DNA from 3 places in the Brevibacillus sp. NPDC003359 genome. Region 2 is predicted to be linked to each of the others. Evidence: riboswitches for the same ligand, from Rfam matches in the RefSeq annotation. Region 2 holds a riboswitch; each other region holds the start of a gene.

Region 1 (4,126 bases), 750 kb from region 2:
GTCTTTACTTCCTGGATGTTTACAGTAATGATTTGACGAGCACCGGGCAGAAGCGGGAAGTCTTTTACGAGCTCATCCCACCGAGGAGTATCTGGGAGAATAACTGATCCTTTGCCGTATAGGCGCATGATGAGAGGGGGGCCTTCAAATGCACAGAACATGAGTGTAATCCTCCCATTTTCCTGAAGATGAGCACTGGTTTCGTTTCCGCTTCCAGTCAGGTCCAAATAGGCGACCTCTGTAGGCGATACTATGCGCAAAGAATCGTAGCCTTTCGGTGAAAGATTCACGTGACCATCTGCGTCCAAAGGAGCTGAGGCGACAAAGTACATCCTTTGCTTCTTGATAAACGCCTCATGCTCAGGTCGTAATTCAGAAAAAAGCTGACCCATTTGCACCCCTCCAGGTAATGGAATTGTTTTTGTTGCCCTCATATTACGATAAAAATATGAAGATTTTGTGTTGTTCATCCCCAATCCGTCCAAAATAGATGGTAAAGTGTAAATATTCCTGCAATATAATGGCAACTCGGACTTTTGAAAAGGAGGAGTATTTACATGCAAGCAACACAGCCAATCTATTTAGGGGAACGCATCCATTTAATAGACGGTTTCGATATGGGCTGGGCGGAACGTACGGGGACATATGTGATCGCGGAAGACGAGCTCACATTGGTAGAAACAGGGCCAAGCCCCTCCGTTCCTTATATCAAGGCCGGTCTCGCCAAGCTCGGTTATACGACGGAACAAGTAAAATACATCATCGTGACGCACATTCACTTGGATCATGCGGGAGGAGCCGGACTGTTTCTGAAGGATTGCCCGAATGCAAAGGTCGTTGTCCATCCAAAAGGTGCACGACATCTCGTAGATCCGAGTCGACTGATTACAGGGGCGAGAGCCGTTTATCATGATGATTTTGATCGTTTGTTTGATCCGATTGAGGCTGTTCCCAAAGATCGGATTTTGATTCGCGGGGATGGAGATACACTAAAGATCGGAGAGAATTGCGTGTTGGAGTTTCTGGATTCGCCAGGTCACGCCAATCATCACTTCAGCATCTATGATCCAGTAAGCCGTGGCATGTTCACAGGTGATACGGCAGGCGTTCTCTATCCACAGCTTAAAAAGGATGGCATACACCTCGTGCTACCATCGACTTCCCCGAATCAGTTTGACCCGGAGGCCGTGTTAGCTTCTCTAAGACGTTATGAAGCTCGCAAGCTGAGTCGCATTTACTTTGGTCATTTTGGGATGTCAGAGCAGGTAGATGACGCGTACCGCCAATTACATGAGTGGCTCCCCGTGTTTGTAGCGGAAGGAAAGTCAGCGCTTGCTGCTGGACAAACATACGATGAGCTGTCTCATAAGTTATTTGAACGAGTCGCTGATCATCTACAGTCACAAGGCATCAACAGTGATCACGATGTTTTCGAAGTGCTCAAGCTCGATTTGCAAGTATGCTCCATGGGCATTCTAGATTATTTGCAGAAACGAGGGAAATAAGCGTTACAATTGCCTGAACCTTTTGTTCAGGCGTTTTTCATTTTTAGGAAGCAAGATGGCGTTCACAGAGTGTTTGTCATTCTTTTTTCATCCAAGGAGTGCTATGATGTAGGATGAGTCATGGACTGTAACAATTTCAAACGTAACAGCAAACAGGTGCCTCGTCTTTATACCAGAAGACCGGGTGAAAAGGGAAGTCGGTGAAAATCCGACGCGGTCCCGCCACTGTAAAGCGGTTTATTCCTCAGCCGTAAGCCAGGAGACCTGCCTGTTTGTTTTAGTGCCTGTTGCCTTCGCGGAAAGGATCGGCCTATTTCAGGAAGCAGACCATTAAGTCTGTTTGCCCTGAAGTGCCGACCCTTTGATTTCCGAACGGAAGCAAGGGTCGATTTTTTTATGGGAAATGACAGTCAATCAGACATGCAGAAAGGAAGTTTACTATATGAAACGTTCATTGCGATTCATGATCCCACTATTGGTTGCAGCGAGTCTCGCAGGTTGTGCGGGTAACAGTCAACCGGCACCAGGTGGGCAAACAAGCGCACCGCAAGAGAACGCGGCCGTGCAGCCTGCCAAACAAACAACGTATCCATTGACCGTCACGGATGCGACAGGAAAAGAAGTGACCTTTGCAAAAGCCCCTGAGCGAATCGTCTCGACATCACCTGCCGAGACAGAGATTTTGTTCGCCTTAGGCTTGGCAGAACGGATCGTAGCGGTTTCAGATTATGACGATTATCCAGATGCGGCGAAGGCGAAACCAAAAATTGGCGGAGTCGTCAAACCGAATGAAGAAGCCATTCTCGCTCAGACTCCAGATATGGTCATCGGCGGGATTTCGATGGAGAAGCCAGTCGCAGACAAACTAAAATCTCTCGGAATGCCTGTCTATATTACCCATCCGACAAAGATGGATGACATCCTGAACAACATTTTGGCGATGGGAGTTATTACCAACAAGCAAGAACAAGCCGAAAAAGTCGTGGCGCAAATGAAGAAAGACATCGCGTACGTTCAAGAAGCAGTGAAAAATGTAAAACCGGAAGAGAAGAAAAAGGTATACTTGGAATTTTCCCCAGGCTGGACAGTCGGTAAAGGCGAGTTCATGGATGAGCTCATCACACTGGCTGGAGCGACAAACATTGCGTCTGACACCGAGGGCTGGAATCCGATCAGTGAGGAAAAGATTTTGCAAAACGACCCAGACGTCATTTTGTACGCGAGCGGCATTACCGATGAAAAGACTGGCGTCAAGCTGGAGGATATGATCGCGAATCGCAATGGCTGGGATAAGATGAAGGCGATCCGTGAGAAACAAATCTTTGGCATGGACCAAAATATTCTTTCCCGTCCTGGTCCGCGTATTACACAAGGCTTGATCGAAGTTGCCAAGGCGATTTACCCTGACTTGGTGAAATAAAATGAAGAAGAGATTGTTCGTATGGGGAGGAGTAAGCTGTCTCGTCCTTCTGGCATCGATAGTCATCAGTATCTCGATGGGAGCGGCACACCTACCCATTTCGCAAGTATGGCTCATCCTGCTCCATCAGATCCCGGGTTTGTCTGAGTGGATCACAGTAACGTGGCCGGAGTCTTCTGAGCAAATTGTTATGAAGGTTCGTTTTCCACGCGTTGTATTGGCTGTCTTGATTGGTGCCTGCTTGTCACTTGCGGGAGCGGGCTTTCAGGGAGTTTTGCGCAATCCACTAGCAGATCCTTTTACGATGGGCGTGGCATCGGGTTCTGCTGTCGGGGCAGCCTTCTTGATCCTTTTTGGCTTGCAAATCACCTTTTTGGGTGCATGGAGCACGCCTGTCGTCGCTTTTCTTACCGGACTGCTCAGTTTATGGATCGTACTGGGCCTCGCGAACACGCAAGGAAAGCTACAAACGGAGACCTTAATTTTGTCTGGTGTAGTGGTGCAGGCTTTTCTTGGCTCGCTCGTTTCCTTTATGGTGTCGCTATCCGATCAGACCGTGAATGAGATTGTATTCTGGCTTATGGGGAGTCTGTCATTTCGCGGTTGGGCCTTCACGTATGTTTTGATTCCGTACTTGGTCATAGGGGGAACGGTGCTCGTGAGCTATGCGCGCTCCTTGAACCTATTTGCTTTGGGGGAGCGGCAGGCTGCGCATCTCGGCGTCCATGTTGATCGAACGAAGCTGGTGGTTCTGGTTGTCTCGACCCTCCTGACTGCAGCGGCGGTTTCTATCGCGGGAATTATCGGGTTCGTTGGTCTGGTGGTACCGCATCTCGTCCGATTGCTGGTTGGTCCTGACTACCGTATTTTACTGCCGATGGCTGCGATCTGCGGCGGTATTTATGTGCTGTGGGCCGACACACTTGCCAGAATGCTGCTGAGTCCAACGGAAATCCCGCTCGGTGTCGTAACAGCATTTCTGGGAGCCCCGTTTTTCGCCTATTTATTGAAGCAAAATAAACGCTTTAGGAAGAGGTAACGTAAGCTTATGATCAATGTGCGCAACTTGCAAAAATCGTATCAGGATGCGCCTGTTTTGCACGGAATCGATTTTTGCGTGGACAAGGGAGAATTTTTTGGCATCATCGGGCCCAATGGAAGCGGTAAATCCACCTTGCTAAAAATCATTTCAGGTGTCATC
Region 2 (4,126 bases):
TCTATACGGCGAAAAAGAAGGACAGTACAGGGATCTGCTTTATTGGAGAGCGCAACTTCCGCGAGTTCCTGCAAAACTATTTGCCTGCCAAACCAGGAAATATCGAGACTGTAGATGGAGCCGTCATCGGTACGCACGACGGTCTGATGTACTACACATTGGGTCAACGACAAGGCTTAGGGATAGGCGGAGGTCATGGCACAAGTGGACAGCCTTGGTTTGTTGTAGACAAGGATCTGGAGCGGAATGTTCTGATTGTCGGTGAAGGCTCTGATCATATCCGGCTGTACTCGAAGAGCCTCCTCGCGACCAACGTTAGCTGGGTGAGTGATAAGAAGCTATCCGAAACGTTTACTTGTACAGCCAAATTCCGTTATCGCCAGCCAGATCAGGGAGTAACCGTTCACCTGCTGGAGGAAGGTACTGTAGAAGTTGTTTTTGATCAGCCGCAAAAAGCAGTGACACCTGGTCAAGCCGTCGTCTTTTACGATGGGGAAGTATGCTTGGGTGGCGGTATGATTGACAAGGTACGCTTAGTCGATAAAGAGAACTAAGATAATACGGGGGAAGCACTCGGTGGATGCTACGAAAAAATCAAAAGTGATTATCGTTTCGTTTTTGGCTGGAGCGGTTCTCTTGGCGATCATTTCTTATTTCGGGATGGCCTCCATGGGTAAAGAGCATATGGCGACGATTCAAAACGTCATCAAGGAGAACGGCGGGGTTATAGCCGCGAGTGGAGTGACAGCGGTTCCGCTGGAGGAAAGTCCTTTTACCAACGGTGGAAAAGGCAATACGATCTACCGAATCTACTATACGAAGGATGGGCAAACGTTGACGGCTTGGTATCGTGCTGATAACGAATCCTCCATTAAGAAAGAGCCGGAAGCATGGATTCTGCCGTAAAACAAGGATAAACCTGACTGGGAGAGTGAAGGCATCACATGACCCAACACGATGGACTGCGTGAACTGGCTGAACTGATTCGAAGACTCGAGTCAGAGCTAGCGGGTGCACAATTAAGTATTCTTGCTCATGAAAATAAAGAGGCAATCGCAACACTGCTAGTGGAAGGACTCGGGACGAAGGTTTCTGTCCAACATAGCTCCGGCGAATATGCGAATCATTTGGCGGTTTTGCGGGTAGGACCGAACAAGTACACCTTTGCGCAAGACTGGAGAGAAGTGTACATCAGTGAAATCAATTACTGCGCGTGTCGCATACCTCCAGGGGCTCATGGATTGTTGGTCCACCATATCGATTATCCGGGCGTGATTTATGATGTCTCACGAAAATTGGCCGATCATCAAATCAATGTATCTAAGTTGAATGTATCGCGCGAGCAAAAAGGGAAGAATGCCCTGCTTATCTCTGTGACCGATGAAGAGATTACACCGACGATTGTATCTGCCATCGAAGAGCTACCCAAAATCACCAAAGTGCTATCTCTACAGTAAGCGAATCATGATAAACAAAAACTGCCCGTTTTTAGCGGGCAGTTTTTTTCGTAGCGAATGTAAGTCCTTGGCTAATTAAGACTGGCAAAACGGACGAATGATTTTCGTCGGCAAATTCTTTAAAGGAAGCTTTGATTTGACCGTTGCCCATGGAGGACAATCGTTCGACCATCGCCAGAGATTTTTCTTTGACAAAGAATCGGCCATCGTTTTCCAATTCCCCAATGGTGAGAAGCGCATGGACGTCGAGGTCATCGGTCAGCAGGGTCGGTAATTGACTCTCCTTCGCAAGCAGTACGCTCTCATTCCAGTGGATGGAAGGACTGCCCGCAATATACCGTTGAAAAGCATGTGGTCTCGACAAAAGTACATGCAAGACAAACAAGCCACCTAGCGAATGGCCAAAAATCGCTTGCTGTGTCCGATCGATGGGGAAGTCGTTTTCGATGCTAGGCTTGAGCTCCTCCTCCAAAAAGGCGAGGAACTGCTCTGCTCCTCCCATCTGAGGCCACTCCGCCCCTCTTGGGTTGCCAGGTAGCTCCGAGGTGGGAACCTCATACGTGTAATCAAAGAAACGGGCAGGATGGAACGGCCCGTCTGTTGGATATCCAATCCCGACGACGATAGCAGGATACACGCCGGTTCGTTCAGGGCCGCGTGATTGTATCCGTATCGCTTCTGTCATAGTTGCAAAAAGAGAATTGCCATCTAACAAATATATGACGGGAAAGCCTGATTCCGGAGGGGAATCGGCAGGTATACTTACGAAAATGTGATAGTCACGCTCTTGATACGTCATGATTTTACTGTACGATCGAGGAATGACAACAGGTTGATAGTCAGTGCTTTTCATGAGGGCTACACTCCAATCTCTCCATGGCTAACCAACACGCACAAAATCTATTATATGGACGAAAACCAGAGATTGGCAATAGCCGAAAAACGAGAATAGTTAGTTTTCGAAAAGAGCGCATACTGAGCTTGACTCCTACGATATATTGAGGTAAAGTAAGTTTTACCAACTACATATTGATGCGGTAAGGTGTTTACCAGCCAGATTTGGTAGACTTAATAGGGAAGTCGGTGTGAATCCGACGCGGTCCCGCCACTGTAATGAGAGAGTTCCATTTGCGAATAATGCCACTGATCATGAAGGATCGGGAAGGTGAAAATGGAGCGATGATCCAGAGCCAGGAGACCTGCCTAACCGCTTACACTGTTTAACCTACGGGAGATAGGGAAGTGTTCGAGCGCTCAATTCGCATTGGCGAATTGCTAGATGGAAGTCATCACGCGCATTCGGCATGTAAACGTCGGATGCGCTTTTACTTTGGCTAAATATCATACATACAGAGTAAAAATAGCAGGATAGGATGAGGGACATGTTAATCGCTTATGATTCAAAAACAGGAAACGTCCGAAGATTCGTCAACAAAATTAATTTGCCACATGTGGAAATTGATCAAGATATGGTGTTGGACGAGCCATTCATTTTGATTACGTACACGACGGGATTCGGACAAGTGCCGGAGACGGTGGCGACTTTCCTGAAGCGAAATCATGTCCATCTGCGCGGGGTATCCGCCAGCGGGAACCGCAACTGGGGAGCTAGCTTTGCCAAAAGTGCGGATACGATCGCGAGCGAATATGGTGTTCCGGTGATTTCTAAATTTGAACTGTCCGGTACCGGCCGGGATGTGGAACAATTTACGAGTGGGGTGGCAGCAATTGCGGCATATTGAATTGAACAACGAACTGATGCAGCGTGGCAACGACGGATTTTACCAACTGGAAAAGGATCGGGAAGCGGTTGCGGTCTTCATGGAAGAAGTGCAGTCCAACACGATGACCTTTGGCAGTGTCAAAGAACGAATGGACTATTTGATCGAGAATGATTTCTATGAAAACGTCTATGAAACTTACACTGTTGAACAGGTCGATGAAGTTTTCCGTTTGGCCTATGACGCTGATTTTCAATTTGCTTCGTACATGGCTATCTCCAAATTTTATAAAGATTACGCCTTGAAAACGAACGATAAATCAATGTATTTGGAGCAGTATCCAGACCGGGTGGCCGTAGTGGCACTGTCCCTTGGACAAGGTAACTTTGAGCTCGCTAAGCGTTTAACGGTTTCCATGATGGATCAACGCTTGCAGCCGGCTACACCAACGTTCCTGAACGCAGGTAAAAGCCGCCGTGGAGAAATGGTCTCCTGCTTCCTGCTCGAAATGGATGATTCCCTGAACTCTATCAACTTTATTTTGGGAACTTGTATGCAGCTATCCAAAATTGGCGGCGGTGTAGCTGTGAACCTGTCCAAGCTTCGCGGACGAGGAGAGCCGATTAAAGGCGTCGAGGGCGCAGCAAAAGGTGTCATGCCAGTTCTCAAGCTGTTGGAAGATGCGTTTTCCTACGCGGATCAAATGGGACAACGCAAAGGCTCAGGTGCAGCGTACTACAACATCTTCGGCTGGGATATCAACGAGTTTCTCGATTGCAAAAAAATCAATGCAGATGAAAAAGCACGCATCAAAACGTTGTCCATCGGCCTGATCGTACCAAACGTTTTCTACAAGCTGGCTGAGGAAAATAAGCCATTGACTGTGTTTGCTCCGTACTCCGTGTACAAAGAATACGGCGTGCATCTGGATGATATGGACCTCGATGA
Region 3 (4,126 bases), on a different contig from region 2:
TGCGCCAGCTCAGCGACTGCCCCCGCCTTGATTAGCAACAGCATAATCGCAGCAAGAACGCCCATCGCACCTACGCGACTATCCTTCATGATCTCGAGTATCCGCTCTCTTGGTCTGGCGCTGCCAAGTCCATCCGCTAGATCCATCCAACCATCCAGATGCAGACCACCTGTCACATAAACCCATGCGACCAACGTCAAAACAGCGGCGAGCCAAGGACTAAATAGCAACAATCCCGCCTGATAAACACCCCATAGCAATAAACCTATGACCAAGCCGACTGCGGGATACCAGTTGACGCTTTTTCTCCATGCTTCCTCTGAAGGACGCAGACACGGAACCGGAATACGGGTAAAAAACGAGATCGCGTGTAAAAATGCATTCATCCTTTGATCCTCCACGGTATCCCCGACAAAACTGCGTAGACGGCGTCCGCTTGTCGCGCACTTCTCTGATTGACATCGCCCAGCACATCCGCGAACCATCTGCCCAAACGACTCAAGGCTACACCGCCCAATCCGACCTCGCTAGTGACGGCAATTACTTTTTGCGGGGAATTCTGCACGAGGAACAGCCATGCCTCTGCTTCCTGCAACAGGGATTGCGTGTGTGATGCACTTCTCCATTCCGACTCATCCACGCTCATCAACCGATTACTCACCCAGGTGGACAGACAATCGATCAACACCACATCATATTGCTCACTGAATGCGTGGTAATCGGTCAATCGCTCTCCTACCTCCACACAGCCCCATTCCAGCGGACGACGTGCCTGATGCAGCTCAATTCTCTGCTTCATTTCATCATCCCAAGCCTGGCCTGTCGCCACGTACAGGACTCGACTGCCCAACGTCATCGCAAGCTCTTCCGCGTAGCGGCTTTTTCCTGAACGGACACCACCTGTTACCAGCACCAAGCTCATCGCTGTTCACTTCCTTCCGCATGGACCTCGCGGAGCGCTGCCAGAAGTCGTTCATTTTCCTCTCGTCCACGCACTGCAATTCTCACATCATGCGCCGTCAAACCTGGATACATCGCGCAATTGCGGATCAGAACGCCTTTATTGCCGAGCCGTGCCTGCAACTGTTCTGCTGGCAATCCTTCCGGCGAACGCAGCAACAAAAAGTTCGCCTCACCCGGCCATACCTGCCAGCCCAACTCACTGCGGATGCAATCGTTCAAATACGCACGTTCTGCTTTTATGAGCCTGCGCGTTTGTTCCTCGTATGCCCGCTCTTGCAAGCACAGTTCTCCAGCCAAAAGGGCCAGTGCATTCACGCTCCAGCTCACTTGCTTCTGGCGCATCTTCGCAATGACATCCGGATGCGCAATCGCATAGCCCAGGCGCAATCCCGGGATCGCGTACATTTTCGTCATCGAACGCATCAAAATCACCCGGGGAAAGCGCTCCAGCTGCATCATCAATGTATACTGACGCTCCTCTTCCACAAAATCGAGGAAAGCCTCATCCACGATGAGCCACGTATTGGTCTCTTTCGTCCATTCCGCCATTTGGTGTAGCTCATCCGGTTGATACAGGATTCCCGTCGGATTGTTTGGCGACCCGACAAATACGAGGTCAGATTGCGCAAAAAGAGTGTGCAGCTCTGTAGGATCGGGCTTGTACCCGTTCGCTTCCTTCCCGAAGCAGCCAATGACACGAGCACCATACTGCTCGGAAAGTTGCGCGTATTCCGAAAAGCATGGATAAACCACACCGACTGTTTTCGGCGAAAGACCGAGAATGGCCAGGGCCATGGCCTCCGCTGCACCATTGGCAGGCAACAACCATTCCTCCGACACTTGCAGCCGTTTCGCCAGCGCACGACGAAACACACGATGTCCAGGGTCTGGGTAATGCGCTACAGCAGCCAGCGAAGCCAGCAGCATCTCACGAACGTTTGCTGGCATCCCCAGCGGATTAATATTGGCACTGTAATCCAGAAACTGGCCAGGATCTCTCCCGAAGCGCTGCGCTGCTGTCCATACATCTCCGCCATGACCGTACGTTTCGATTACACCTGCGCTTGTCAAAACTCTACCCCCAGCACAGCCGGAATCCCTTCATCGTAGTAATGCTTGATTGGCTTCATTTCTGTCACCAGATCGGCTATGTCCAAAATCTCCTGCTTCGCGCTTCGCCCCGTAATGACGAGATGGATATGACTTGGCCTATTTTGAATCGCTTCCAATACATCGGACAACGGCAACACATCATCAATCGGGAAGCGGTCAATCGCCAATGCATTATTCAGCTCATCCAGAATGACGACGTCGTACTCTCCGGAAGCGAGCTTTTCGCTCGCAAACGCCCACGCTTCTTTCAGTGCCTGGCGATGCTCCTCCGGTGTCTTCGTCCAGGTGAAGCCGATGCCCTTTTGCACAATCTCGATGCCCAATTTATCAAAAATAATCTTTTCTCCGTACGTACGCTCCGGCGACTTGATGAATTGAACCATCAGCACCTTTTTCCCGCGCCCTGTCGCCCGCACAGCCAACCCGACTGCTGCCGTTGTTTTTCCTTTGCCGTCTCCTGTGTAAACAAGAAGTAAGCCCCGCTTCTTATCGTTTTTCTCCATCGTTACCACCTCAAAAAGTGACGTATTTTACTCCGCTGTTTGATCCATACTTTCCGAAGCCAACAAAAAAAGCGCTCTGTTTCCCCCAGTACGTAAGGAAAAACAAAGCGCGGATAGCCGAATGCAACAATCCTCACCTCTTCCTTTGACCCGAAGGAAATCAGTGTAAACATAAAACAGGCAGGTCTCCTGGCTTGAGGATCATCGCTCTTCTTCTCCTTCCCGCTCCCGGATGGGCAGTGGATGGCATGATGCCTTGAAGAACAGCTACTCTCTTACAGTGGCGGGACCGCGTTGGCTTTTCACCAAACTTCCCTTTTAACCTTGCTCCTGCGAATCGGTTTCGCAAAAACAAGGACCTGTTTCTCTTCCATATGTAAATGTCATTCGTTTCGTTGACAAGCACTTGCTTTAATAATAGCAAAAGCTACCGAGGATTCAAGCAAAAGCTGCCGAATCGTCGCAGGTCTCTATTTGCAGAAAATTTCATATCATCACCGTTTACTTACCTGACGATTTTCGTTACCCTATTGGCAAAACATTCGAAAGTGGTGAGCAGTCATGCTATTTCCTCCTATCCCCAAAATAACAGACATGGTCCTGCCAAGCCCACTGCCGATAAGAGAATGCGGCGAACCGATGATCCCACTCTCTTCCCTTTCTGCCCAAATCACGGTCTATCCAGCCTACTACCACGAGGGCTATGCCGGAACGCAGCCAGATGCTTTTTTGCGAGAAGGGGCAACACACAAGCTCGCCATGGCAGCCGCGCAACTGCCTGTTGGCTACAAGCTCGTCGTATTGGACGGCTGGCGCTCGTTCGAGGTACAAGCATCGTTGTATAATCGTTTCTGTGAAGCCTTACTTTTACAAGGCTGGCAAGAAGGTCCCGCCCTCACGGAAGAATCGAGCAAATTCGTCGCTTATCCAACAACAGACCTCTCCAAACCATCCCCTCACCTATCCGGTGGCGCAGTCGATCTGACTATCGCAGGACCTGATGGCTGGCTGGAGATGGGGACAGCCTTCGATGATTTCAGTGAAAGGGCTGCGACTCGCCATTATGAAGAACTCGTAGAACCCACACAAAAAGACATCGAGATTCGAGACAATCGCCGATTGCTCTATCATTTGATGACCGCTGCCGGATTCGTCAATTATCCGAAAGAATGGTGGCATTTCGAATACGGAACGCGCACCTGGGGTCAAAGAACGCAGCAGGAGCCTATTTATGGCGGAGTTTTGTCCATGTAACCACAAATACTCAGGCATTCAGCCGAAAAAGGCATGAGCCCGGTCGATACCGTACTCATGCCCAGATGGCCGCTCACTTTTCAAACCTGAACAAATTCCTATACCAATTAGGTCACTGGCACTTTCGCAGATGATGTTGAAGCCAATAGGCTCTTATTGTATTCAGGTAACAATACCATATTGGTATATGTACCGCGACCTGACACATAATGATAGGAATGTTCGACACCTGCCGGGATAAAAATAGCGGCTGGACTCTCAACAGTCTTCTCTTCTTCACCGAGTTGAACATG

Evidence for each region. A riboswitch is a leader RNA that binds a small molecule or an ion and turns the genes downstream of it on or off. The one in region 2 is predicted to bind cobalamin.
Region 1: it holds a riboswitch for cobalamin, as region 2 does, so the genes downstream of both, ACFYU8_RS08490 (ABC transporter substrate-binding protein) here and nrdI (class Ib ribonucleoside-diphosphate reductase assembly flavoprotein NrdI) in region 2, are expected to answer to the same signal.
Region 3: it holds a riboswitch for cobalamin, as region 2 does, so the genes downstream of both, cobO (cob(I)yrinic acid a,c-diamide adenosyltransferase) here and nrdI (class Ib ribonucleoside-diphosphate reductase assembly flavoprotein NrdI) in region 2, are expected to answer to the same signal.

What each region holds. Positions count from the first base shown of each region.
Region 1 is NZ_JBIAOR010000001.1:1,809,171-1,813,296, reverse strand. Features, by position in the region: gene ACFYU8_RS08500 (pyridoxamine 5'-phosphate oxidase family protein) at 1-392, opposite strand, end outside; gene ACFYU8_RS08495 (MBL fold metallo-hydrolase) at 558-1,505, shown strand; cobalamin riboswitch at 1,643-1,791, shown strand; gene ACFYU8_RS08490 (ABC transporter substrate-binding protein) at 1,948-2,925, shown strand; gene ACFYU8_RS08485 (FecCD family ABC transporter permease) at 2,927-3,964, shown strand; gene ACFYU8_RS08480 (ABC transporter ATP-binding protein) at 3,974-4,126, shown strand, end outside.
Region 2 is NZ_JBIAOR010000001.1:1,056,702-1,060,827, reverse strand. Features, by position in the region: gene mnmA (tRNA 2-thiouridine(34) synthase MnmA) at 1-554, shown strand, start outside; gene ACFYU8_RS04645 (hypothetical protein) at 577-906, shown strand; gene ACFYU8_RS04640 (ACT domain-containing protein) at 945-1,457, shown strand; gene ACFYU8_RS04635 (alpha/beta hydrolase) at 1,489-2,310, opposite strand; cobalamin riboswitch at 2,481-2,678, shown strand; gene nrdI (class Ib ribonucleoside-diphosphate reductase assembly flavoprotein NrdI) at 2,840-3,199, shown strand; gene nrdE (class 1b ribonucleoside-diphosphate reductase subunit alpha) at 3,186-4,126, shown strand, end outside.
Region 3 is NZ_JBIAOR010000012.1:100,168-104,293, reverse strand. Features, by position in the region: gene cobS (adenosylcobinamide-GDP ribazoletransferase) at 1-386, opposite strand, end outside; gene cobU (bifunctional adenosylcobinamide kinase/adenosylcobinamide-phosphate guanylyltransferase) at 383-922, opposite strand; gene cobD (threonine-phosphate decarboxylase CobD) at 919-2,034, opposite strand; gene cobO (cob(I)yrinic acid a,c-diamide adenosyltransferase) at 2,031-2,579, opposite strand; cobalamin riboswitch at 2,742-2,957, opposite strand; gene ACFYU8_RS23520 (M15 family metallopeptidase) at 3,141-3,833, shown strand; gene ACFYU8_RS23515 (LeuA family protein) at 3,941-4,126, opposite strand, start outside.